DNA from 2 places in the Streptosporangium sp. H16 genome. Region 2 is predicted to be linked to the other one. Evidence: predicted binding sites of a transcription regulator. Region 2 holds the regulator's gene; the other holds the start of a gene.
The links. Region 2 encodes LexA, which represses DNA repair genes until DNA is damaged. Its sites were predicted from a motif close to TCGAACANNTGTTCGA; they were not measured.

Region 1 (12,018 bases), on a different contig from region 2:
GCGTTCCCGCGCCGAACAGCGTGGTGCCGATGAAGAGGATCGCCGCGACCGGCAGGATCGCCACCAGGGTGGTGTTCAGCGACCGGATCAGCGTGTGGTTCAGCGCGTTGTTGGCGGCCTCGGTGTAGGTGATCTTGGAGGTCCTGCCGATCTTGGCGGTGACCTCCTTGATCATGTCGAAGACGACGACGGCGTCGTACAGCGAGTATCCGAGGATCGTCAGGAAGCCCAGCAGGGTCGCCGGGGTGACCTCGAAGCCGGACCAGGCGTAGACGCCGGCGGTGATCACCAGGTCGTGCAGCAGCGCCACGACGGCGGCCAGCGCCATCTTCCACTCGAAGGCCATCGTCAGGTACAGGATGATCGCCAGCATGAAGACGATGAGTCCGATGACGGCCTTGTTGGCCACCTGACCGCCCCACGAGGCACCGATCACCTGCAGGTTGACCTGGTCCACCGGCAGCTTGAACGCGGTGGAGACGGCCTTCTGCATCTTGGTGACCTGGTCGGCCGGGAGGCTCTCCGTGGTGACCCGCCAGCCGTTCTGGGTCGTCTGCGCGATGACCTGGTGCGCGCCGGCGTCGGTGAACGTGGCGCGCACCTGCTCGATGTTGGCGGTCGGCGCCTTGAAGGAGAAGACCGACCCGCCCTTGAACTCCACACCCAGGTTGAGGCCGTTGAAGACCAGACCGGCGATGGAGATCACCAGCAGGATTGCGGAAAGGGTGTACCAGAGCTTCTTGCGGCCGACGAAGTCGACGTCGACCTCGCCCCGGTACAGCCGGCGCGCGATGCCGGACATCAGGCCTCCTGCGGAACGGTCTTGGGAGCGACGGGAGCCTCACTCATGCGCTCGGCGTCGAGCCCGGAGAGCTTGTGCCCCTTGGCGAAGAACTTCAGCTTGGCCAGCATCGCGACGAACGGCTTGGTGAACATGAACACCACGGCGATGTCGATGAGCGTGGTCAGGCCCATGGCGAAGGCGAACCCGGCCACACCGCCGACCGCCAGGAAGTAGAGCACCACGGCGGCGATGAACATGACGGCGTCGGCGATGAGGATCGTCCGCCGGGCGCGGACCCAGGCGACCTCGATGGCCGTGCGCAGCGAGCGCCGGCCCTCCTTCATCTCGTCGCGGATCCGTTCGAAGTAGACGATGAACGAGTCCGCGGTGATACCGATCGAGACGATCAGTCCGATGATGTGCGGCAGCGAGAGGCGGAAGCCCGCGAACGTGCCGAGCAGCACGACGGACTGGTAGGTCACGACCGTGGCCACCAGGAGGCTCAGCACCGACACGATGCCCAGACCCCGGTAGTAGAGCATCGAGTAGACCACGACCAGCAGGAGGCCGATCGCGCCCGCGATGAGACCGCCGCGCAGCTGGTCGGCACCCAGCGTGGAGGAGACCTCCTCGATGGAGCTCTTCTCGAACTTCAGCGGCAGCGCGCCGTACTTGAGCTGGTTGGCCAGCTCGTCGGCCGTCACCTGGGTGAAGCTGCCGGAGATCTGCGCCCGGCCGCCGTTGATGGGCTCCTGGATGACGGGTGCGGAGATGACCACGCCGTCGAGGACCATGGCGACCTGGTTGCGGGGAGCCTGTGAGTTGAAGGCGGTGGTGGTGACCTTCGACCACTGGTCGGGGCCCTGGCCCTTGAAGGCGAGCTGGACGAGCCACTCACCGGTGGTCTGGTCGACGCCGGAGGACGCACTGTCGATCGAGGTGCCGGTCACGGCCGCCTTGTCCAGCACGAACTTGGTGCTGCCGTCCTGGCTGCAGCCGACGTACTGCTTGTCCGGCGCGTCCTGGGCGCCCACCCCCGCGTCCTTGGCGCAGTCGAGCGTCTCGAACCGCTTGAGCGCCGCGGGGTCGATGCCGGTGGTGTCGACGCCCGCCATGGGGTCGTCGGGCGACGTCGGCGGGGCCGTCGGCGGGGCGCTGGCGTCCGGGGCCGCGCTCTTGCCCGGCTTGGCCGACTTGTCACCCTTGTCGCCGCTCGGCTCGGCGGAGGGCGCGGGAGTGGCGCCGGGGCTCGGGTTGGTCAGCGCCGACGACAGGGCGCGGCCGGCCGGGGAGGCTCCCGTGTCGGGCGCGGCGGTCGCGCCGGGCTTCGGAGTCCCCGACTCGGCGGGCTCGGACTCCTTGTCGCCCTTGCGCCCGGAGGCGGTGGGCGAGGGAGTCGGCGTCGGCGCCTGGGTGGAGAGCTGGCCCGGGGGCGGAGGCGACCCGGCCCCGATCGCCAGCACTTGGCGGAACCTCAGCTCCGCGGTGGTGCCGACCAGCTTGACGACTTCCTCCTGGCCAGCTCCGGGAACGGAGATGACGATGTTGTCACCGGATTTGGCGACCTCTGCGTCGGAGATGCCGCTGCCGTTCACCCGCTCGCGGATGATGTTCACGGCGAGGTCGAGGCTCTCCTGTGAGGGAGCGCTCCCGTTCGGCGTGACGGGCTGCAGCGTCACGGTCGTGCCGCCGGCGAGGTCGAGGCCATACTCCGGGGTGTACGCCTTGTTGAGGAGCATCGCCCCGCCCATGGCGAGAATGATCGCCAGAAGCACCAGGAGCATGCGCCCCGGTCTGCTCTGGCCGCTGGTCGGTCGGGCCACTGGTCGTCAGTTCTTTCGGTTATAGGGGGTTGGAGGTGAGGCTACTCACGGCTTCTTGCTCGTCGTGTCGTGGTCTGCACCCTGCTGTTCCGCCGTCTCCACGACACCGTGGTCGACAGCCTTGACATTCTCCTCCTCCGCGTCGTCAACGGGAACCAGGACACGGCCGATGGCCGCCTTGACCCAGCGGGTCTCCACGCCGGGGGCGATCTCCAGGATCACGTCGTCGGCGTCGATGGCCACCACGGTCGCGAAAAGACCCGTCGTGGTCATGACGCCGGTGCCCGGCGTGAGACTGTTCTGCATCTTGACCTGCTCCTGCTGCCGCTTGCGCTGCGGCCGGATGAGCAGGAAGTAGAACACCACGACCATGAGAGCGATCATGATCAGGCTCGAATAGTTGCCGCCCACAGGGCCGCTCCCTCTCTTGAGATTGACCGGCGGAAGCCGGACGTCACATACGGCCACGCCGCTCAGCACGTCAGCCTACACAGCCAGCCAAGGCTCGGAGTTTAGGCGAGCTGTTAAGAGCGCGGCAACGAAGTCACGTTTTGGCGCGCAGGGAAGTTCCCATTTCGATACGGTTGTCATCGATCTGTGATCAATTCTGTACGACTTCCCTACCGACTCCCAACGTTAGACGGCCCCGAGATCATCCTCAAGATCGATGAGAAACGAGGCTCCGAAGGCGTCCGGCGGGGGCGTCAGCCCCAGATGTGTCCAGGCCGCCGCGGTCGCCACCCGGCCACGGGGGGTGCGGGCCAGCAGTCCCTGCCGCACCAGGAACGGCTCGGCGACCACCTCCACCGTCTCCGGCTCCTCCCCCACCGCGACCGCCAGTGTCGACAGCCCCACCGGCCCGCCGCCGAACTTGCGCAGCAGCGCCCCGAGAACCGCCCGGTCGAGCCGGTCGAGCCCCTCGGCGTCGACCTCGTAGAGGTTGAGCGCGGCGGAGGCGACATCCCTGGTGACGACGCCCTCGGCGCGCACCTCGGCGAAGTCGCGGACCCGGCGCAGCAGCCGGTTGGCGATGCGGGGGGTGCCCCGGGAGCGGCCGGCGATCTCGCGGGCGGCGTCGCCGGGGAGCGTGACGCCCAGCAGGCGCGAGGAGCGGTGCAGCACCTCCTCCAGCTCGGCGACCCCGTAAAAGTCCATGTGCGCGACGAAACCGAAGCGGTCGCGCAGCGGCGCGGGGAGCATGCCGGCCCGGGTGGTGGCGCCGACCAGGGTGAACGGAGCGATCTCCAGCGGGATCGCGGTCGCCCCAGGGCCCTTGCCCACCACGATGTCGACGCGGAAGTCCTCCATCGCGAGGTAGAGCATCTCCTCGGCGGGCCTGGCCATCCGGTGGATCTCGTCGATGAACAGGACCTCGCCCTCGGAGAGGGTCGACAGGATCGCCGCGAGGTCGCCGGCCCGCTCCAGCGCGGGCCCCGAGGTGATCCTGAGGGGCACGGAGAGCTCGGTCGCGATGATCATGGAGAGGGTCGTCTTGCCCAGCCCGGGTCCGCCGCTCATCAGCACGTGGTCCGGTGGCCGGTTGCGCCGCAGCGCGCTCTGCAGCACCAGCGACAGCTGCTCGCGCACCCGCGCCTGGCCGATGAACTCCTCCAGCCGCTTGGGCCGCAGCGCCGCCTCGATGTATCTCTCGTCGCCCTCGGCGTCCGGCGACACCAGATCACGGTCGGAACTCACGCCGCCCCTCCCCTGCTCGCCGCGCGGCGGAACCGCCGGAGCCCCTCATGGCACCGCGCGACGGCCCCGCCCACCGTCTCCCGGCACACGTCTCGTACGGCGCGCTCGCCCCTCATCGCACGCTCAGCGCGCGGAGCGCGGCCTTGAGCAGGGCCGCCACCTGCGGGGTGCGGCCCTCGGCCAGCTCGGCGTCGGCCTGCGGCTCGACGGTGGCGACCGCCTCGTCGGCGTCTCGCCCCGAGTAGCCCAGACCGACCAGCCCGGAGTGGACCTGGGCGCGCCAGGCGGGCGCGGCGGCGCGGCCGTCGAGCGCGGCGCTGACGGCCTCCTCCGGCGTGCCGAGCTTGTTCTTGAGGTCGACGATGATCCGCTGGGCGCCCTTCGGGCCCACCCCGGGGACCCTGGTCAGCGCCTTGACGTCGGCGGAGGCCACCGCCACCCGGAGCGCGTTGGGAGTGTGCACGGCCAGCATCGCCAGGGCGACCTTGGGGCCGACCCCGCTCGCCGTCTGCAGCATCTCGAAGATGGCGCGCTCGTCGTCGGTGACGAAGCCGAACAGGGTGAGCGACTCCTCGCGGACCACCAGCGAGGTGGCGAGCCTGGCCTCCTCGCCCGTCCTGAGCGTCGCCAGCGTGCCCGGCGTGCAGTGCACGAGGACCCCCACCCCGCCGACCTCGACGACCGCCCCGTCAGCGGCGATCGCGGTCACCTGTCCTCGCACCGAGGCGATCACTTCGCGGTTCCTCTCGGGTGTCCGGCCCTGCCACGGCCTCGGAAGTAGGCGGCGGGGGTGGTGGTGGCGCTCGCCGCCTTCGCGGCGGCCTCGGCCAGCCTGCTCTGGGCCCCGCCCCGCCACACATGGCAGATCGCGAGGGCGAGCGCGTCGGCGGCGTCGGCGGGCTTGGGCATGGCGTCCAGCCGCAGCAGGCGGGTCACCATCGTGCCGACCTGCTGCTTGTCGGCCGTGCCACTGCCGGTGATGGCGGCCTTGACCTCGGACGGCGTGTGCAGCGCGACCGGCAGGCCCCTGCGGGACGCGCACAGGATCGCCACGGCGGAGGCCTGCGCGGTGCCCATCACGGTCCTGAGGTTGTGCTGGGCGAAGACCCGCTCCACGGCCACCGCGTCGGGCCGGACCTCGTCGAGCCACCGCTCGATGCCCGTCTCGATCGCCACCAGCCGGGCGCCGATCTCGTCGTCGGCGGGGGTGCGGACGACCCCGACCTTGACCAGGCTCAGCGGCGCGCCGGGCCGCCCCTCGACGGCGCCGAGCCCGCATCGGGTAAGCCCGGGATCGACCCCCATCACCCGCAACTCGGGCAACCGCACCGACACGCCTCCGCTCGCCGAACACCTGTTCGGTGGCAGACTCTACCGCGTGGGAGCGGCCCGCGCACGGCTCTTCCCCGGCCCGCCGGAGGGGCCGCGAGCGGGTCCCGGGCTCACAGGTGCTGGGCGGCGGGTTCCGCGTCCTCGTCGTCCTCGTCGTCCTCGTCGCTCTTCTTGTCGCGCAGCCGGTCCAGGCGGTTCATCACCGGCGAGGCCGAGATCCCGTGGATGGCCAGGGAGGCCAGCACGGTGAAGGCGACCACGGCCCAGAGCTCCTCGGCGGGCACGCCGAAGTCGGCCTGGCCGAGGGCGTAGGCGAGGTAGAACAGCGAGCCGATGCCGCGGATGCCGAAGAACGCCGTCGCGACGCGCTCGCGCGGTCCCGCCCTGCCGCCCAGCTCGGCGAGCCAGCCGGTCAGCGGCCGGATGACCAGCAGCAGCAGTAGTCCGACCGCGGCGCCCCGCCAGGTGAGCGCGGACAGGCCGCCCATCGCGACGAAACCGCCGAGCAGCATGATCAGCCAGGCGGTGAACAGCCGCTCGAGCTGCTCGATGAAGCCGTGCAGCACCCCGTTGTAGCCGTGGCTGCGCTCGGCCGCCCTGATGGTGCAGGCGGTCACGAACACCGCGATGAAACCGTAGCCGTGCACCAGCTCGGTGAGGCCGTAGGCCAGGAACGTCGCGGCCAGCGCCACGAAGCCGTCGCGGTGCTCGGCCAGCCGCAGGTCGGACTTCTGGGCGCGGAAGAAGAGCCGCCCCAGACCCTTGCCGATCAGCAGGCCGCACACCACGCCCGCGGCGCACCGGTAGAGCAGGTCCACCAGCGTCCACTCGGCGACCCAGCCGACACCCCCGCTGACGGCCAGCGCGATCGCGGCGTACACCAGGGGGAAGGCCAGGCCGTCGTTGAGGCCCGCCTCGGAGGTGAGGGTGAAGCGGACCTCGTCGTCGGCCTTCTCCGAGTCGACGGGCTCGCCGACCTGCACGTCGGAGGCGAGCACCGGGTCGGTCGGCGCGAGCACCGCGCCCAGCAGCAGCGCCGCGGCCAGGGGCCAGCCGAGCAGGCCGTACGCCGCGGCGGCCACGGCGAGGACGGTCAGCGGGAGCGTCCACCCCAGCAGGCGCCAGGTCGAGGACCAGTCGCGCCGCCCGAAGGGCCGGTTGATGGCCAGCCCGGCGCCCATGAGCGAGATCAGCACGCAGATCTCGGTGGCGTGCTCGACCAGCGCCCGGTGAGCCACCGGATCGGGATCGGGCAGCTCCAGGGGCAGGACATAGAGGAGGAGGCCGCCCAGCAGGCAGGCCAGCGGGAGCGAGAAGGGACGGCGGTTGAGGAGCCGCGGCAGCGTGGCCGCGAGCAGCGCGGCGACGCCCGCCACGGCAAAGATCAGGTCAGGATTGCCCATTGTCCGCGTGATATGCCCTTGACCACGCGGACAAACCTCGCAGACAACACGAGGTCACACCGAATGGCCCGGGTTACGCGTCGAGCTTCTCCATGACCTCGTCGGAGACGTCGAAGTTGGCCCAGACGTTCTGCACGTCGTCGCTGTCCTCGAGGGCGTCGATCAGCCTGAAGACCTTGCGGGCGCCGTCCTCGTCCAGCGGGACGTTCATCGTCGGCATGAAACCGGACTCGGCCGAGTCGTAGTCGATCCCGGCCTCCTGCAGGGCCTTGCGGACCGGGACGAGGTCGGTGGCCTCGGAGACGACCTCGAACTGGTCGCCCAGGTCGTTGACCTCCTCGGCGCCCGCGTCGAGGACCGCGACCAGCACGTCGTCCTCGGCCAGCTCACCCTTGGGGACGAGCACGACGCCCTTGCGGTTGAACATGTAGGACACCGAGCCGGGGTCGGCCAGCGAGCCGCCGTTGCGGGTCAGCGCGACGCGGACCTCGGAGGCGGCGCGGTTGCGGTTGTCGGTGAGGCACTCGATCAGCACCGCGACGCCGCCGGGGGCGTAACCCTCGTACATGATGGTCTGCCAGTCGGCGCCGCCGGCCTCCAGGCCGCCGCCGCGCTTACGGGCACGCTCGATGTTGTCGATCGGGACCGAGCTCTTGCGCGCCTTGGTGATGGCGTCGTACAGCGTCGGGTTGCCGTCCGGATCGGGTCCGCCGGTCCGGGCCGCGACCTCGATGTTCTTGATGAGCTTGGCGAACAGCTTGCCGCGCTTGGAGTCGAGCGCGGCCTTCTTGTGCTTCGTCGTCGCCCATTTGGAGTGGCCGGACATCGCCTAGAGCTCCCTCACCATCTCAGCGAAATATGAATGCACACCGACATCCCCGGTAAGTTCCGGGTGGAAGGACGTGGCGAGCAGCGGTCCTTGGCGGACCGCGACGATCCTATCCCCAGGTTCGGCCAGCGCCAGCACTTCGACCCCCGAACCCACGGATTCCACCCAGGGCGCGCGGATGAAGACGGCCCGCATGCCGCCGCGGCCGGCGAAGTCGACGTCGGCCTCGAAGGAGTCGACCTGGCGGCCGAAGGCGTTGCGGCGGACGACCATGTCGATGCCGCCGATCGTCTGCTGACCTTCGATCCCGCCCTCGATCCGGTCGGCCAGCATGATCATTCCGGCGCAGGAGCCGTAGGCGGGCATGCCCGCCTTGATCCGCATCCGGAGCGGTTCGAGCAGGTCGAAGGTCTCGGCGAGCTTCCACATCGTGGTGGACTCGCCGCCGGGGATGACGAGGCCGTCGACCGCCTCCAGCTCACGGGGACGCCGTACGGTGACCGCTCTGGCGCCCACCGCCTCCAGGGAGCGCACGTGCTCGCGCACGTCTCCTTGCAGCGCGAAGACGCCGATCGTGGGGACGATGGTCACCGGTGGTCCTTCCCGTCCGGGTGAGATGCCCCTTCAGCGTATGGCCACCCCTCGTACCGGCCCAAACCGGTTTACGCTCCGGCCCGGCACGGGAGTCCGGGGCCGTCGCGCCCCCCTCCTCCGGCCGGGGAAGCCGCGGTTCCCCGGCCGGAACGCGTCACGGGTGCCCCGCTGAACGTGCGGCGGGGCACCCGTGACCATGGGTGTCAGGTGATCTCCGGTGATCGCGACGAGGTCAGGGACGCTTGGTCTCCAGGTCCACGGTCTCCTGGATCCAGTCGATCCCGGGGGTCCTGGCGGCCGAGGGGTCGACCGGGCGCAGGTAGGTCCGCTGCACGCCGGGGACCCGGTCCTCGATCACGAAGGTCGCCTTGGTGTGCGCCGCCGAGCCCGGCTGCGTCACCTGCGGCAGCACCTTGAAGTCGGCGGTGAGCCGGTCGCGCTCGATCCGGGTCATCACGTAGCCGCGCTGGTTGTTGTAGAACTTCAGGTGCGGGTTGATCGTCAGGTACGGGTGGGTCGCCGGGTCGGAGTCGAGGCCGTCGCCGCCCGTGGTGATGGACGAGGCGACCAGCTCGGAGCCGACCGTGCGGGTGGTGGGGTCGTCGTAGTCGAGCTTGAGGTCGCTCGCCCAGTGGGCGTGCACGTCGCCGGTGAGCACCACCGGGTTGCGCACCTCGGCGTCCACCCAGCCCTGGGTGATGCGCTGCCGCGAGGCGACGTAGCCGTCCCAGGCGTCCTGGCTGGTGATCTTGGCGGGCCCGGCGTTGTTGTCGCGCTGGGCGAAGAAGACCTGCTGGCCGATGACGTCCCAGCGCGCCTCCGAGCGCCGCATGCCGTCCAGCAGCCAGCGCTCCTGCGCCTCGCCGGTGATCGAGCGTGCGGGGTCGACCGCCGCCGGGCAGTCCTTGTAGCCGTCGCCGCAGCCCTGGTCGCTGCGGTACTGGCGGGTGTCGAGCATGTGGAAGGTGGCCATCCTCCCCCACCGGACGCGCCGGTAGAGCTGCATGTCGACGCCCCGGGGGATGGAGGCGCGCCGCAGCGGCATGTTCTCGTAGTACGCCCTGAAGGCCGCCTCGCGCCGGGCGAGGAAGTTCGGCTGGGGCACCTCGGGCTTCTCGGGCACCTCGTCGGCCCAGTTGTTGTCCAGCTCGTGGTCGTCCCAGACGACCAGCCAGGGGGCGGCGGCGTGCGCGGCCTGCAGGTCGGGGTCGGTCTTGTACTGGGCGTGCCGCTGGCGGTAGTTCGCCAGGCTCTCGGTCTCCGGCCCCTCGTGGTGGCGGATGTTGCCGCCGGGGATGGTGTAGGTGTCGCGCCGGTACTCGTACTGGTAGTCGCCCAGGTGCAGGATCAGGTCGGGCCGCTCCTCCGCCAGGCGCCGGTAGGCGGTGAAGTAGCCGTGCTCGTACTGGGCGCAGGAGACGAAGGCCATCGCCAGGGCCGAGCCGTGGGAGAGGGCGTGCGGGGCCGTCCTGGCCCTGCCGATCGGCGAGACGTACGGGCCGACCTTGAAGCGGTACCAGTAGTCCCTGTCGGAGGGCAGCCCGTTCAGCTCGACGTGGACGCTGTGGCCCCACTCGGGAGCGGCCGTGGCCACGCCCCGGCGCAGCGGGCGGCGGGCCCTCTCGTCGCCGTAGACGTGCCACTCGACGGCGAAGGGCCGGGCGGGCATGCCGCCCAGGCCGTCCTCGGCGAGCGGCTGGGGTGCCAGGCGGGTCCAGATCACGAAGCCGCCGGAGTCGGGGTCCCCGCAGGCGACGCCGAGCGTGAACGGGTCCGAGCGCAGGCCGCGGGAGGCCAGGGACACCAGAGAGTCAGCGCTCTCCTGGGCGGGTCCGGGATCGGCGTGCGCGGCGGCGGGGATGCCCGCCGCCGCGCCGGCCGCGATACCGGTGACGAGAAAGGACCGGCGGGTGAACTTCGACAAGGGAAACCTCCCGGGTGATCGGGCTCGAACGCCCGTCAGCCTCGCGGAGCACCATGACTGAGGAGTTAACTCCCTCTGTCAGGGAAAAGACGATCTCCATGACGGAGATCGCCTTTTCCCGGTTCTCCGGAGTTCCCAGGGGTCCCCTGGCGTCCCCGTCCGCTCTACCAGCCGCGCTCGGCGAGCCGGTGCGGGGCCGGGATGTCGTCGACGTTGATGCCGACCATGGCCTCGCCCAGACCGCGGGAGACCTTCGCGATGACGTCGGGGTCATCGTAGAAGGTGGTGGCCTTGACGATCGCGGAGGCGCGCTCGGCGGGGTTGCCGGACTTGAAGATGCCCGAGCCGACGAACACGCCCTCGGCGCCGAGCTGCATCATCATCGCCGCGTCGGCCGGGGTGGCGATGCCGCCGGCGGTGAACAGCACGACCGGCAGCTTGCCGGTCCTGGCGACCTCGGCGACCAGCTCGTACGGCGCCTGGAGCTCCTTGGCCGCGACGTAGAGCTCGTCCTCGGGGAGCGAGCCCAGGCGCTTGATCTCGCCCCTGATCTTGCGCATGTGGGTGGTGGCGTTGGAGACGTCGCCGGTGCCGGCCTCGCCCTTGGAGCGGATCATCGCCGCGCCCTCGGTGAGGCGGCGCAGCGCCTCGCCCAGGTTGGTCGCGCCGCAGACGAAGGGCACCGTGAACTGCCACTTGTCGATGTGGTTGGCGTAGTCGGCCGGGGTGAGCACCTCGGACTCGTCGATGTAGTCGACACCGAGCGACTGGAGCACCTGGGCCTCGACGAAGTGGCCGATGCGGGCCTTGGCCATGACCGGGATCGAGACGGCGGCGATGATGCCGTCGATCATGTCGGGGTCGCTCATCCGGGAGACGCCGCCCTGGGCGCGGATGTCGGCGGGCACCCGCTCGAGCGCCATGACGGCGACTGCGCCGGCGTCTTCGGCGATCTTGGCCTGCTCGGCGTTGACGACGTCCATGATGACGCCGCCCTTGAGCATCTCTGCCATGCCGCGCTTGACCCGGGCGGTTCCGGTGACGGTGGTCTCGCTGACTTCGGGCGTGCTGCTGGACACGGTCTCTACCTCACGACGGCTGGCTGCGGATCACGGGCCGTCCGCGGGGACGGCCACTACGCTTCCATCGTAGGCGCTGGCGGCCCGCCCCCTTACATGACGTCTTGTCGCTGTCGGGCGATCTTCTTGGACAGGATGTAGGGCTCGCGCGTCAGGGAATGACGGGTTTGGCGGAGGCGAGCACCACCCAGACCTGTCCCGGGGCGAAGTTCATCGCCTCGCCCGCCTCCGTGGTGAAGACGGTGCCGTCCTTCTCCTTGGGCCGCGACCAGCGGGCCTTGAACGCCTGGCCGTCGCGGAGCACGATCGCCCTGCCCTTGCCGGTGCTGTGCACCAGCGGGGTGTAGCTCTGGTTCTTGTCGTGGAACTGCGAGCGCTCCGTCTTGGTGTACTGCACGACGATCGTGGGCGCGCCGAGCTGGCCGCCCTCGGCCGCCATGTCCTTCTTGCCGTCCTGCCAGATCAGCCACTTGCCCGCGGCCTCCGACCAGCGGAAGGTGAAGCTCGCCGCCGGGTACTTGACGCTGTACGTCTTGCGCGGCACGCCGCCCTCGG
Region 2 (12,018 bases):
CTCGCCCGTTTATCATGCACTCGCATGATAAACGGGACAGGAAGGCTTTTCCATGCACTCGCATGAGAAAGCGGTGGGATATGCCGAAGATCGTCGACCACGACGCCAGGCGACGGCACATCGCCGAGGCCGTGCACCGCATCATCCACGACAAGGGCATGCAGAACGTCAGCCTCAGGGAGGTCGCCGCCGAGGCCGAAATGTCTATGGGCGCGGTGCAGTACTACGTCACGACGAAGGATCAGATGCTGCTGCTGGCGCTGGAGCACATCGGAATCTGGATCGGCAACCGGGTGGCGGCCGTGGCCGCGCGCCGGTCCACGCCGCTCGACCTGCTGCGGGACACCGTGCTGGAGTTGTTACCGCTGGACGACGAGCGCAGCTACCTGAACCGCGTCGGGCTGGCGTTCCAGGCGAGCTCGGTGGTGGACGACGACCAGGCGGCGGCGATGCGGCTCGGGGTGCCGCTCCTGCTGTCCCTGTTCGCCGAGCAGATCAGGGACGCCCAGGCCGCCGGGCAACTCGCCGCCCACCTGGACGCGGACAAGGAGGCGAGCATCCTGTACGCCTTCGCGCAGGGCGTCGTGAACGCCACCCTGGTCGGGCACTACACGCCCGAGGAGGTCGCGGCGTTGCTCGACTACCACCTGGCACGGCTCCGCGCGGGGTGATTGAACCCGTCCGGTGTTGACGGAGGCTCTGATGCACCCCGAGTTCGGTGGAGTCGGGGCAGACCAGCGACTCCACGAAAGCCGGGGGACATCATGAGGACCCCACGCCAACGGCAAGGAGGTCCGGCCCAAAGACCGAACCTCCTCATGAACCAGGCATCACCGAGACCTCAACCGAAGCGTCGAGTTCCGGTTGGACCGGATGACTTCGGGGAGTCAGCTGCAGCCGCTGGTGGAGCCGCAGCCCTCGCAGACGTAGCAGCTGCCGGCGGGACGCATCTTGGTGCCGCAGGTCATGCAGAGCGGCGCATCGGCGGTGCGGCCCTGGTGGGACTCCAGGGAGCCGGTGCGGCGCGGGGTCTCCACGGCCACCGCCTCGGGGCGGGACTTCTGCTCCTCGACGGGGGCCTGCTCGATAGGGGCCGAGGTGGCGAGTTCGGCGATGACCTCGTCGGTGTGGATCGGGGCCGGGTCCTCACCGCGCTGCTGGGCGGCGCGCTCGGAGGCGGAGAAGATCCCGAGGGCCGCGCGGTCGTCGTAGGGCAGGTGGTCCAGGGCCAGACGGCGGAAGATGTAGTCCATCACCGAGGCGGCGATGCGGACGTCCGGGTCGTCGGTCATGCCGGCCGGGTCGAAACGCATGTTGACGAACTTGCCGACGTACGTCTCCAGCGGCACCCCGTACTGCAGGCCGATGGAGATGGCCACCGAGAACGCGTCCATGACGCCCGCGAGGGTCGAGCCCTGCTTGGACATCTTCAGGAAGACCTCACCGAGGCCGTCGTCGGGGTAGGACGAGGCGGTCATGTAGCCCTTGGCGCCTCCCACGGTGAAGCGGGTGGTGGTGCTGGGGCGCTGGTTCGGCATCCGGCGCCGGGTCGGGCGGCTGATCTCCACGACCTGGATCGCCGGCTCGGCGGGCGTCTCCTTCTCCTCGGTCTTCTTGCCCGAGGCCGAGAGGGGCTGGCCGACCTTGCAGTTGTCGCGGTAGACGGCCAGAGCCTTCAGGCCGAGCTTCCAGCCCTCCATGTAGACCTGCTCGATGTCCTCGATCGTCGCGGACTCGGGAAGGTTGACCGTCTTGGAGATGGCTCCGGACAGGAACGGCTGGGCCGCGGCCATCATGCGGACGTGGCCCATCGGGGCGATCGCGCGCTCGCCCATGGCGCAGTCGAACACCTCGTAGTGCTCGCGCCTCAGGCCGGGGGCGTCGACGACGTGGCCGTGCTCGGCGATGAACTCGACGATCGCCTCGACCTGCTCCTCCTGGTAGCCCAGCCGCCGCAGCGCGCGGGGAATCGTCTGGTTGACGATCTGCATGGAGCCGCCGCCGACGAGCTTCTTGAACTTGACCAGGGCGAGGTCGGGCTCGATGCCGGTGGTGTCGCAGTCCATCATCAGGCCGATGGTGTTGTGACTGACCATACCGTTGGCCACATAAGTGACGTTGTCCGGGACGGACAGGTCGTAGGTCGGCTGCACGCCGCCGTCCTCGTTCGCCTCGACCCGCTCGAAGAGGTAACCGAGCGCATGGCCGAGCCGCTTGTCGGGAAACTCGGCGAAGACCCGCTTGGCCAGCATGCGAGCGACACCACCGCTCCTGCGAACCGACTGGAACACGGTCTCGCGCAGGGAATGCCCCTCGGGAAGGATCGTCTCCCACACCTCGCGGGACAGGAACACCTGGTCCTTCCTGGCGGACCGCTCAGGCTCCAGTTCGGTCATGAGCTTGTTCTTGCGGTCTCCCATGAACCCGATGATCTCGTCGAAGTTCAGGGCGTGGTCGACGTTGCGCAACCGCACCTGGAAGATCGGCCCGCCGAAGCCACTGACCGTTTCACGAGTCGTGGTGGCCATGCCGAGGGCGAGAAGCAGCGTCCGGATCTCACCCGCGAAGGAGCCGGAAGCCGTCGAGAGGCTCGGCACGCCCTCCAGGACGGTGCCGTCGGCCTCGAAGAGACCGCGTAGGAAGGCGCCGTAGATCTCGCTGTCGTTGGTCTCAAGGATTGCCGAGGGGATCCGCGGCGTCCAGCCCTTGCCGGAGTGGTCGGTACCGGGAAGCTCTTTCGCGAAACCGGAGGCCTGCCACCAGCGTGCGAGCCGCACCGACTGAAGGACGACCTCTTGGTATCCCTCCCGCTGGGTGAGCACCGGTTCGAGGTGGAAAAGCTCCTTGGACAGGATGCGAAGACGCTCGACCACATCGAGGTCGGCGTCCGCGACACAGAACCGGACACCCTTGGCGTGCAGGCTACCGTCACCCATGAAGTAGCCGACCAGCTCGGCCAGTTCCGGCGACACCAGGTCGGGGACGACGATGGAGCGATCTCCCGCGTAGTACGCCTGGTCGAGCACGGGCAGGGGAACCGCACGGTGCTCACCGACGAGGGTCTGCAGCTGCATGGGAACGAGGTCGCCCGGCTCGATGTCGGCCAGGCGCTTCCACTCCCATACTCCGGTCGCGCTGTCGACGACCTTGACTCGGTGGGTCAGCGTGCCCTGGACGCGATAGCCGCCGTGGGTGCGGATGAGACGGGTGGGCTCCTCACCGTTGACGAAGAACTTCGTAGCCCGGCGCGGTCCCTCGTCGGTGGAGACCGTCATGTCGAGGTCCTGCCAGCGATCGCCGTACACGTCCGCGATCTCGGCCAGGCGGACGAGTCCCCGGTCCGTGGTGATCAGCGTTTCACCCGTCAGGCACCCGGTGGGCGCCAACAACGACGCCTGCGCGTTTCTGTATCCGTTTTTGTCGCCGATGCGAAGACACTCGGCCCACTGCCTGGAGGCCTCGCGGTGGATGGCCCCGTCGATCTCGTCGAACGTGCGCAGGGCGTCGTTCGCGTCGTTGTGCTTGCGCATGACCCGCTTGTGCGCGTCGGCGTTGCGGGCGTAGCCGTCGTACGGGCCCACGACCGCGGCCAGTTCGGCGCTGCGGCGGTAGGAGACGCCGGTCATCAGCGAGGTGATGGCCCCGGCGACCGCCCGGCCGCCGTCGGAGTCGTAGGCGTGGCCGGTGGCCATGAGCAGCGCGCCGAGGTTGGCGTAGCCGATACCCAGCTGGCGGTAGGCGCGAGTGGTCTCGTCGATCTTCTCGGTGGGGAAGTCGGCGAAGGTGATGGAGACGTCCATCGCGGTGATGACCAGCTCGGTGATCTTCACGAAGTTCGCGATGTCGAAGGTGTCGTCGTCCTTCAGGAACTTCAGCAGGTTGATGCTCGCCAGGTTGCACGAGGAGTTGTCCAGGTGCAGGTATTCCGAGCAGGGGTTGCTGGCGGTGATGCGGCCCGTCTCCGGGCTGGTGTGCCAGTCGTTGATCGTGTCGTCGTACTGGAGGCCGGGGTCGGCGCACTCCCACGCGGCCTTGCCCATCTTGCGGAACAGCTCTCTGGCGTCGATCTTCTCGATGACCTCGCCGGTGAGGCGGGCGCGCAGGCCGAACTCCTCGCCGTTCTCCACCGCGCGCATGAACTCGTCGGAGACGCGCACGGAGTTGTTGGCGTTCTGGTACTGGACGGAGACGATGTCCTTGCCGCCCAGGTCCATGTCGAACCCGGCGTCGCGGAGGGCGCGGATCTTGTCCTCCTCGCGCGCCTTGGTCTCGACGAACTCCTCGATGTCGGGGTGGTCGACGTCGAGGACGACCATCTTGGCGGCGCGGCGGGTGGCGCCCCCGGACTTGATGGTGCCCGCGGAGGCGTCGGCGCCGCGCATGAAGGAGACCGGGCCGCTGGCGGTGCCGCCGCTGGAGAGCAGTTCCTTGGAGGAACGGATCCGGGAGAGGTTGACGCCGGAGCCCGAACCTCCCTTGAAGATCACGCCCTCTTCCTTGTACCAGTCGAGGATCGACTCCATCTGGTCGTCGACGGCCAGGATGAAGCAGGCGCTGACCTGCTGCGGCGACGCGGTGCCGACGTTGAACCAGACGGGCGAGTTGAAGCTGAAGACCTGGTTGACCAGAGCGTGCTTGAGCTCGTGGTCGAAGATCTCGGCGTCCTCGTCGGTGGCGAAGTAGCCGTGCTCGACCGCCGTACGCGTGTAGACGCCCACCACCCGGTCGACCAGCTGCTTGAGGCTCCACTCCCGCTGCGGGGTGCCGACCGCGCCGCGGAAGTACTTGGTGGTCACGATGTTGGCGGCGTTGACCGACCACGACTGGGGGAACTCGACGCCGCGCTGCTCGAAGTTGATCGAGCCGTCGCGCCAGTTGGTCATGACGACGTCGCGGCGCTCCCAGGTCAGCTCGTCATAGGGATGCACGCCTGGCGTGGTGAAGATGCGCTTCATCTTCAGGCCCTTGCGAGGCCTCTTGCCCCCACGTGTCACCGCGCCGACAGTCTCCGTCATGACTTCCCCCTCCTGGGGCTCCGTAGAACCCTCGAATCGGACCACACCAACGCGCCGCCTCACCCCCGGCGCCCGGGGTCTGCATCAGTCCTGCTCGGTGGAGCGCTCCGCCCGGAGCCGCTCGATCTCCGCCTCGAAGTCGGCCAGGGTCTCGAACCCCCGGTAGACGGAGGCGAACCGCAGGTAAGCCACCTCGTCCAGCTCGCGGAGCGGGCCCAGGATGGCCAGCCCGACCTCGTGGGCCGCGATCTCGGCGCACCCGGTGGCCCGGATGCTCTCCTCGACCCGCTGGCCCAGCTGCGCCAGGGAGTCCTCGCTGACGGACCGCCCCTGGCAGGCCCGCCGGACCCCGGCGATCACCTTGTCCCTGAAGAACGGCTCCGTCACACCGCTGCGCTTGCTCACCATGAGCAGGACGGTCTCCTGCGTGGTGAACCTGCGCCCGCATTCGGAGCATGTGCGCCTGCGGCGGATGGCCCCACCGTCCTCGGTGGCCCGGCTGTCGATGACTCGCGTGTCGAGATGGCGACAGAACGGACAATGCACGCGTGTCGCCTCCTTGACTACCGAAGCGGCCGACCCACTTCACCTACCCACCACGCGCACGCCCAGACGCTCGCGCACACACCTTCGAATAGTCGAGGCGCGGTAATGGAAACACAATCTGTGGTGAAGGGTTGCGATGCAGCCACTAGATGTTGTGGTCCAACCGTAGAAGTGCGCGACCATGAACGCAAGTTGAAACGACCTTGCCGGACGAAGTCGCTGATCAGCCGTCACATTCCGGCGTGTCGCCACCCGGGCGAGACCCCTCTCGTCCCGGGCACCCCTTCCCTCACACACGCCCCGGGCGATCTGTCAGGCGAGACGCCCCGCACTCCCTCTCCCCGCCCGCCGACCGCCCTCTCGGACCCCTCCCCCACGTACGCCGCCACCCCTCCCCCACCTCGGGAGTCCCGCCTCGAGTGCCCGCCTCGGGGGACAGGCCCTCCCGGGTCTCAGCGGACGAGGCCCTCGGGGAGATAGAGCCGGGTCCCGGGCCGGACCGTCGAGCCGGACAGCCCGTTGAGGTCCATGACACGGCGGACCATGGGGCCGGCGTCGGCCTCCTCCGTCAACGCGTCCGCGATCTCCCACAGCGTGTCGCCCGCGTGCACCGTGATCCGGGGAAGGCCCTCGAGGTCCGGCCGCCCGCCCGCCGAGGCCATGTCGATGCGCCCGCCGATCCAGAGCACCCCCAGGGTGAGGAGCGCGAGCACCGTCACCGCCACAATCCTTCCACGCCTGGTGAGCCGGAGTGGCCGTCGGACGGGCGCCGGACGGGCGACGCCGGAACGGCGGGCCCGCACCACGGGCGCCACCGCCGATCCCGGCGCCCTCCTCGGCCCGGATCCGCCCCCGAGCCCTCGCTCCGGCTCACGGCCAGGCCTCCGGCCCGGCTCGCGACCGGGTCGCCGTCTCCGCTCACGCCCGGACGGCCGCCCGGACTCCGGGCCGGACCCCTGCCCGGATTCGCGCCCGGACGCCCGCTCGGACACCCACTCGGACCCCTGCCTGGACTCCCGCCCGGATCCCGTCTCGGACCTTCGCTCGGCCTCCGGCTCCAGCTCCGGCCGCGGGGGCGGCACGAGCCGCAGGCGCGGCGCCTCCGGTGATCGCCGCGCCGCCCGGGATGCCGTCGCGGTCCTGGATCGCGGTGTCGTCGTGGTCGGTTTCATGGTGACCCCCATCCCCTCGACCTGGCCGAACATATGTCGAAGAAAGATCGGCGAATCGAACACGATGTCGATCGAACTCCCGTACGATGTTGTACACCACGGCGTCGCCGATTTCGAGGACATTCGAACAATTGTTTGAATATGATCTTCGGCCGAGGTATGGTCGCTGTGTGCGACGCGTTAAATACAGACCGGGAGGCGAGGAGTTCGTATGAGCCAGCACAAAGAGAACGGTTCGGCCGCCAGCGACCTGGCAGTGCGAAGGCGTGACTCCCTTGGCCTCACCCCCAGGCAGCGGAAGATCCTTGAGGTGATCCGCGATTCCGTGCAGCAGCGCGGCTACCCGCCGTCCATGCGGGAGATCGGTGAGGCGGTGCAGCTCACCAGCACCTCCAGCGTGTCGCACCAGCTGACGGCTTTGCAGCGCAAGGGCTACCTGCGGCGTGATCCGCACCGCCCCCGCGCCCTGGAGGTCCGCCTTCCCGGCGAGCCCGTGCTGTGGGTGGACCCCGACTCCGGCGAGGACGAGGCCCCGGTCAGCCGCCCGACCGCCGCCTACGTCCCCCTGGTGGGCCGGATCGCCGCCGGTGGTCCCATCCTCGCCGAGGAGAGCATCGAGGACGTCTTCGCCCTGCCCAAGCAGCTTGTCGGCGAGGGCACCCTCTTCCTCCTCCAGGTGACCGGTGACTCGATGATCGAGGCCGCCATCGCCAACGGTGACTGGGTGGTCGTACGCCAGCAGCCGGTCGCCGACAACGGCGACGTGGTCGCGGCGATGATCGACGGCGAGGCCACGGTCAAGACCTTCAAGCGCAGAGACGGCCATGTCTGGCTGGTCCCGCACAACCCCAACTACGACCCGATCCCGGGTGACGAGGCCACCGTGCTCGGCAAGGTCGTGGCGGTCCTCCGCAAGCTCTGACGCGACCGCGAGCTCTGACGCGAGCGTCCCGGGGCGAGCTCCGGACCGTTCTTCTCCGCGCCTGCTGAGCGAGCTTCGAAACACGTCGTTCCGACGCGAGTTCCACACCACGCGCCTCCGGCCTCCGCGCGACACGCCGGAGGGCGCGCGACACGCCGGAGGGGTGGTGTCCCGATGTCGGGACACCACCCCTCCGGCGTTCTCAGAGCTTCCCCGGCCGTCTAGGGAACGATGTTGACCAGCTTGGGCGCGCGGACGATCACCTTTCGCGGCGCTCCGGGCAGGAAGGACCGGACCTTCTCCGACGCCAGGGCCAGCGCCTCCAGGTCCGCCTCGGAGATCTCCGGGGAGACCTCCAGCCGGTCGCGCACCTTGCCCGCGACCTGGACGACGCAGGTGACCGACTCCTGGACCAGCAGTGCCGGGTCGGCGACCGGCCAGCCAGCGGTGGCGACCGAGGCGGAGTGTCCCAGCCGCTCCCAGCCCTCCTCCGCCGCGTACGGCGCGACCAGGGACAGCATGACCGCCAGGGTCTCGGCGGCCTCCCTGACCGCAGGGTCGGCGGCGCCGGGCCCGGAGTCGATGGCCTTGCGGGCCGCGCTCGTCAGCTCCATCATGCGGGCCACCGCGACGTTGAAGCGGTGGGAGTCGACCAGCTTGGTGACCTCGTCGATGGTGTGGTGGACGACCTTGCGCAGGTTCAGGTCTCCGGCGGTGACGTCCACCCCGGGCGCCGAGGCCGCGCCGGCCTCGGCCATCACCCGGAACGCGCGGGCCAGGAACTTCTGCGACGCCGCCGGGGAGACGTCGGCCCAGTCGATGTCCTCCTCGGGCGGTCCGGCGAAGACGACGGTCAGCCTGACCGCGTCGACACCGTAGGCGTCGATCTGCTGGCCCAGGTCGACGCCGTTGCCCAGCGACTTGGACATCGCCTTGCCCTGGTTGATGACCTGCCCCTGGTTCAGCAGGCGGGTGAAGGGCTCGACAAAGTCGATCATCCCCATGTCGTGCAGGACCTTGGTGAAGAACCTGGCGTACAGCAGGTGCAGCACGGCGTGCTCGACGCCGCCGATGTACTGGTCGATCGGCCCCCACCTGCGGACGCGCTCGACGTCGAACGGGCCGTCCTCGTACGCCGGGTCGACGTAGCGCAGGAAGTACCACGAGGAGTCGACGAAGGTGTCCATCGTGTCGGTGTCGCGCTTGGCCGGGCCGCCGCACTTGGGACAGGAGACGTTCACCCAGTCCTCGGCCGAGGCCAGCGGCGAGACGCCCTTGGGTGCCAGGGCCTCGCCGCGCATGTCGGGCAGGGTGACGGGCAACTGGTCGTCGGGGACGGGGACCTCGCCGCAGTCGGCGCAGTGGATGATCGGGATCGGGCAGCCCCAGAAGCGCTGGCGGGACAGCAGCCAGTCGCGCAGCCGGAAGTTGACCGTGAACCGTCCGGTGCCCCGCTCGCTCAGCACCTCAATGATCTTCCGGATCGCCTCGGTCTTGGCCAGGCCGTCCAGCGGGCCGGAGTTGACCATCGCGCCGTCACCGGAGGTGGCGACGCCGGTCTCGCCCGGATCGGCCAGGCCGGTGTGCACGACCACCCGTACCGGCAGGTCGAAGGCGCGGGCGAAGTCCAGGTCGCGCTGGTCGTGCGCGGGCACGGCCATGATGGCGCCGTGGCCGTAGTCGGACAGCACGTAGTCGGCCGCCCAGACCGGCATGCGCTCGCCGTTGACCGGGTTGATGGCGTACCGGCCCAGGAAGACGCCGGTCTTCTCCTTCTCCGTGGACAGCCGGTCGATGTCGGACAGCTTGGAGACCTCGACCCGGTAGGCCTCGAACGCCTCGCGCCGGTCGTCGGTGACGATCTCCTCGGCCAGCGGCGCGTCCGGGGCGACCACGAAGAAGGTGGCGCCGTACAGGGTGTCGGGACGGGTGGTGTAGACGGTGACCGGCTCGTCGCGGCCCTCGATCACGAAGTTGACGTCGGCGCCCTCGGACCGGCCGATCCAGTTGCGCTGCATGGTCAGCACCCGCTCGGACCAGCCGCCCTCCAGCAGGGCCATGTCGTCCAGCAGCCGGTCGGCGTAATCAGTGATCTTGAAATACCACTGGGTCAGCTCGCGGCGGACGACCTCGGCGCCGCAGCGCTCGCACTTGCCGTCCTTGACCTGCTCGTTGGCCAGCACGGTCTGGTCGTTCGGGCACCAGTTGACCAGGCCGCCCTTGCGGTAGGCCAGGCCGCGCTCGAAGAAGCGGTTGAACAGCCACTGAGTCCACTTGTAGTACGAGGTGTCGCTGGTGTGCAGGCGGCGGGACCAGTCGAAGGAGATCGCGTAGCGCCGGTAGGAGTTGGCCTGGGTCTCGATGTTGGCGTAGGTCCACTCCGCCGGGTGCGCGTCGTGCTTGATCGCGGCGTTCTCGGCGGGCAGGCCGAAGGAGTCCCAGCCGACGGGGTGCAGCACGTTGTAGCCGCGCTGGACCCAGTAGCGGGAGATGACGTCGCCCAGGGCGAACACCTCGGCGTGTCCCATGTGCAGGTCGCCCGAGGGGTAGGAGAACATGTCGAGCATGTAGCGCCGCTCACGCGGGTCGGCGGGGTCGTCGGAGGCCCGGAAGGGGTCCAGTTCCTCCCACCTGCGCTGCCACTTGACCTGCAGGGCCTGCGGGTCATAGTGCTGCTCGTCGCTCTGCATGTCGGCTCGCTCGCTCACGTCGGTTTCCTCGGGGTGTGTCTGCGTGGATGGTCTGACCCGTCCGGCCCAATGCAAAAACCCCCCGCTCACGCGGAGGGCAGCCGCATCGGCAGGGCACTCAGGGACGGGAAAGCCGATGCGGCCCGATAAGCAGGGTCGCGGCACGCATAGACCAAGACTATCGCAGCCCGCAAGGCGTATTCATGGCCAGGGAAAACAGGGCCGATCGCGGCAAGCGGGGGACAGGATCCGGCCAGGTCGGCAGAATGGGGTTCCCGTACTCGCGGGTCAACGAGACCCGATGGCTATGCGCCTGTTGTGACCTCGTATGTCTCTCACGTTTACTCTTCTAACCGTGGCACATTCAGCAGAGCCGGGGCAGGGCCCGGATCCGATGGAGGTCGGCCTGCCGATGCAGGATCCACCGACCGACCCCACCGGACTCCAGTTCAGGGGGGCGTTCTCCGGTTTCCCTGCGAGCCCCCCCGTCTCACGTGAGACCATGCCCAATACGCCTAATTCGGGCACCCGCGCGGGAGGTAAGGAAAGCATGGCCTCGGAGCAGTCCAGCCAGTCCCACCTGCCTTCGGCATGGCCGGAGGCTGCCGAGCCGTCGCCCCCGTGGACGAACGACCCCCTCGGTACCGGCCCTCGGCTCCCTCGCCCGCAGGACGAGTCACAGGGCGGCAACGGCTCCTCGTGGCAGACCTCACCCGGCGGCGAGGGGCAGCGTCCCGCCGCCTCCCCGGCGGATTCTCCCGGCGGCCGGCCTCAGAGCCCCCCGCCCCACGACGACGGCCGCACACAGCGCCCGCAGGCCGACGGCTGGGCACAGGCGACCAGCCCCCAGGACAACGGCTGGGCACAGGCGTCGAACCCCCGGAGCGACAGCTGGTCGGAGGCTTTCAGCCCGCGCAACGACGGCTGGGCGCAGGCGACCGCCCCCCAGGGTGACGGCTGGTCTCAGGCCTCCGGTCCGCAGGGATCAGGCACGCAGGGATCAAACGCTCAAGGTGACGGCTGGGCGCAGGCCTCCGGCCCGCAGGGCGCCGACGGCTCGCACCAGACCTCCCCCGGCAACGGATGGCCGCAATCCACCTCCGCGCAGGACGGCTGGGCGCAGGCCTCGGGTCCGCAGGCCGACGGCGACGGCCACCCGTCCTCCCCGAACAACGGATGGCCGCAGTCCACGCCGCCACAGGACCGCAACGCCCAGCCCACCTCCGCCCTCCAGACCGGCTCTTCCAACGGCTGGGCGCAGGCCGGCGTACCGACCAACGACGGCCGTACGCAGAGCCCGCAGGCCGACGGCTGGGCACAGGCGACCAGCCCGCAGAACAACGGCTGGGCACAGGCGACCAGCCCGCAGGGGGACGGCTGGGCACAGGCGACCAGCCCGCAGGGGGACGCGCGCCGCCAGGGTTCCGGTGCACCGGCGGGCGAGACGTGGCAGGCCACCGCGCCAGGAACCGACGCCCCCGCCTGGCCTCCGGCACAGCCGACGGAGAACGGTGGGTGGCCGTCCTCACCTGCGCCGGCGGAGAACGCCCCCTGGCCACCCGCGGCCCCGGCGGGCGGTGGCGCGTGGCCTCCGGTCCCCTCCTCGGGGAACGCGGGTCCCGCCGAGGCGCAGACCTCGGCGTTCCCCGTCTCCTGGGCGGGCACCGACGCTC

Region 1: ruvC (crossover junction endodeoxyribonuclease RuvC) is a predicted target of LexA. The motif match lies at 5,649-5,664, and genes of this name have one in related genera.

What each region holds. Positions count from the first base shown of each region.
Region 1 is NZ_JBPXMD010000023.1:44,028-56,045, forward strand. Features, by position in the region: gene secF (protein translocase subunit SecF) at 1-802, opposite strand, end outside; gene secD (protein translocase subunit SecD) at 802-2,568, opposite strand; gene yajC (preprotein translocase subunit YajC) at 2,653-3,018, opposite strand; gene ruvB (Holliday junction branch migration DNA helicase RuvB) at 3,244-4,302, opposite strand; gene ruvA (Holliday junction branch migration protein RuvA) at 4,415-5,035, opposite strand; gene ruvC (crossover junction endodeoxyribonuclease RuvC) at 5,032-5,616, opposite strand; gene ACTOQ2_RS31325 (cation:proton antiporter) at 5,745-7,037, opposite strand; gene ACTOQ2_RS31330 (YebC/PmpR family DNA-binding transcriptional regulator) at 7,111-7,863, opposite strand; gene pdxT (pyridoxal 5'-phosphate synthase glutaminase subunit PdxT) at 7,867-8,457, opposite strand; gene ACTOQ2_RS31340 (alkaline phosphatase D family protein) at 8,693-10,384, opposite strand; gene pdxS (pyridoxal 5'-phosphate synthase lyase subunit PdxS) at 10,549-11,463, opposite strand; gene ACTOQ2_RS31350 (DUF3048 domain-containing protein) at 11,615-12,018, opposite strand, start outside.
Region 2 is NZ_JBPXMD010000013.1:128,180-140,197, reverse strand. Features, by position in the region: gene ACTOQ2_RS22710 (TetR/AcrR family transcriptional regulator) at 63-671, shown strand; gene ACTOQ2_RS22705 (vitamin B12-dependent ribonucleotide reductase) at 888-5,015, opposite strand; gene nrdR (transcriptional regulator NrdR) at 5,100-5,561, opposite strand; gene ACTOQ2_RS22695 (LysM peptidoglycan-binding domain-containing protein) at 6,014-6,280, opposite strand; gene lexA (transcriptional repressor LexA) at 6,945-7,655, shown strand; gene leuS (leucine--tRNA ligase) at 7,877-10,345, opposite strand; gene ACTOQ2_RS22680 (hypothetical protein) at 10,896-12,018, shown strand, end outside.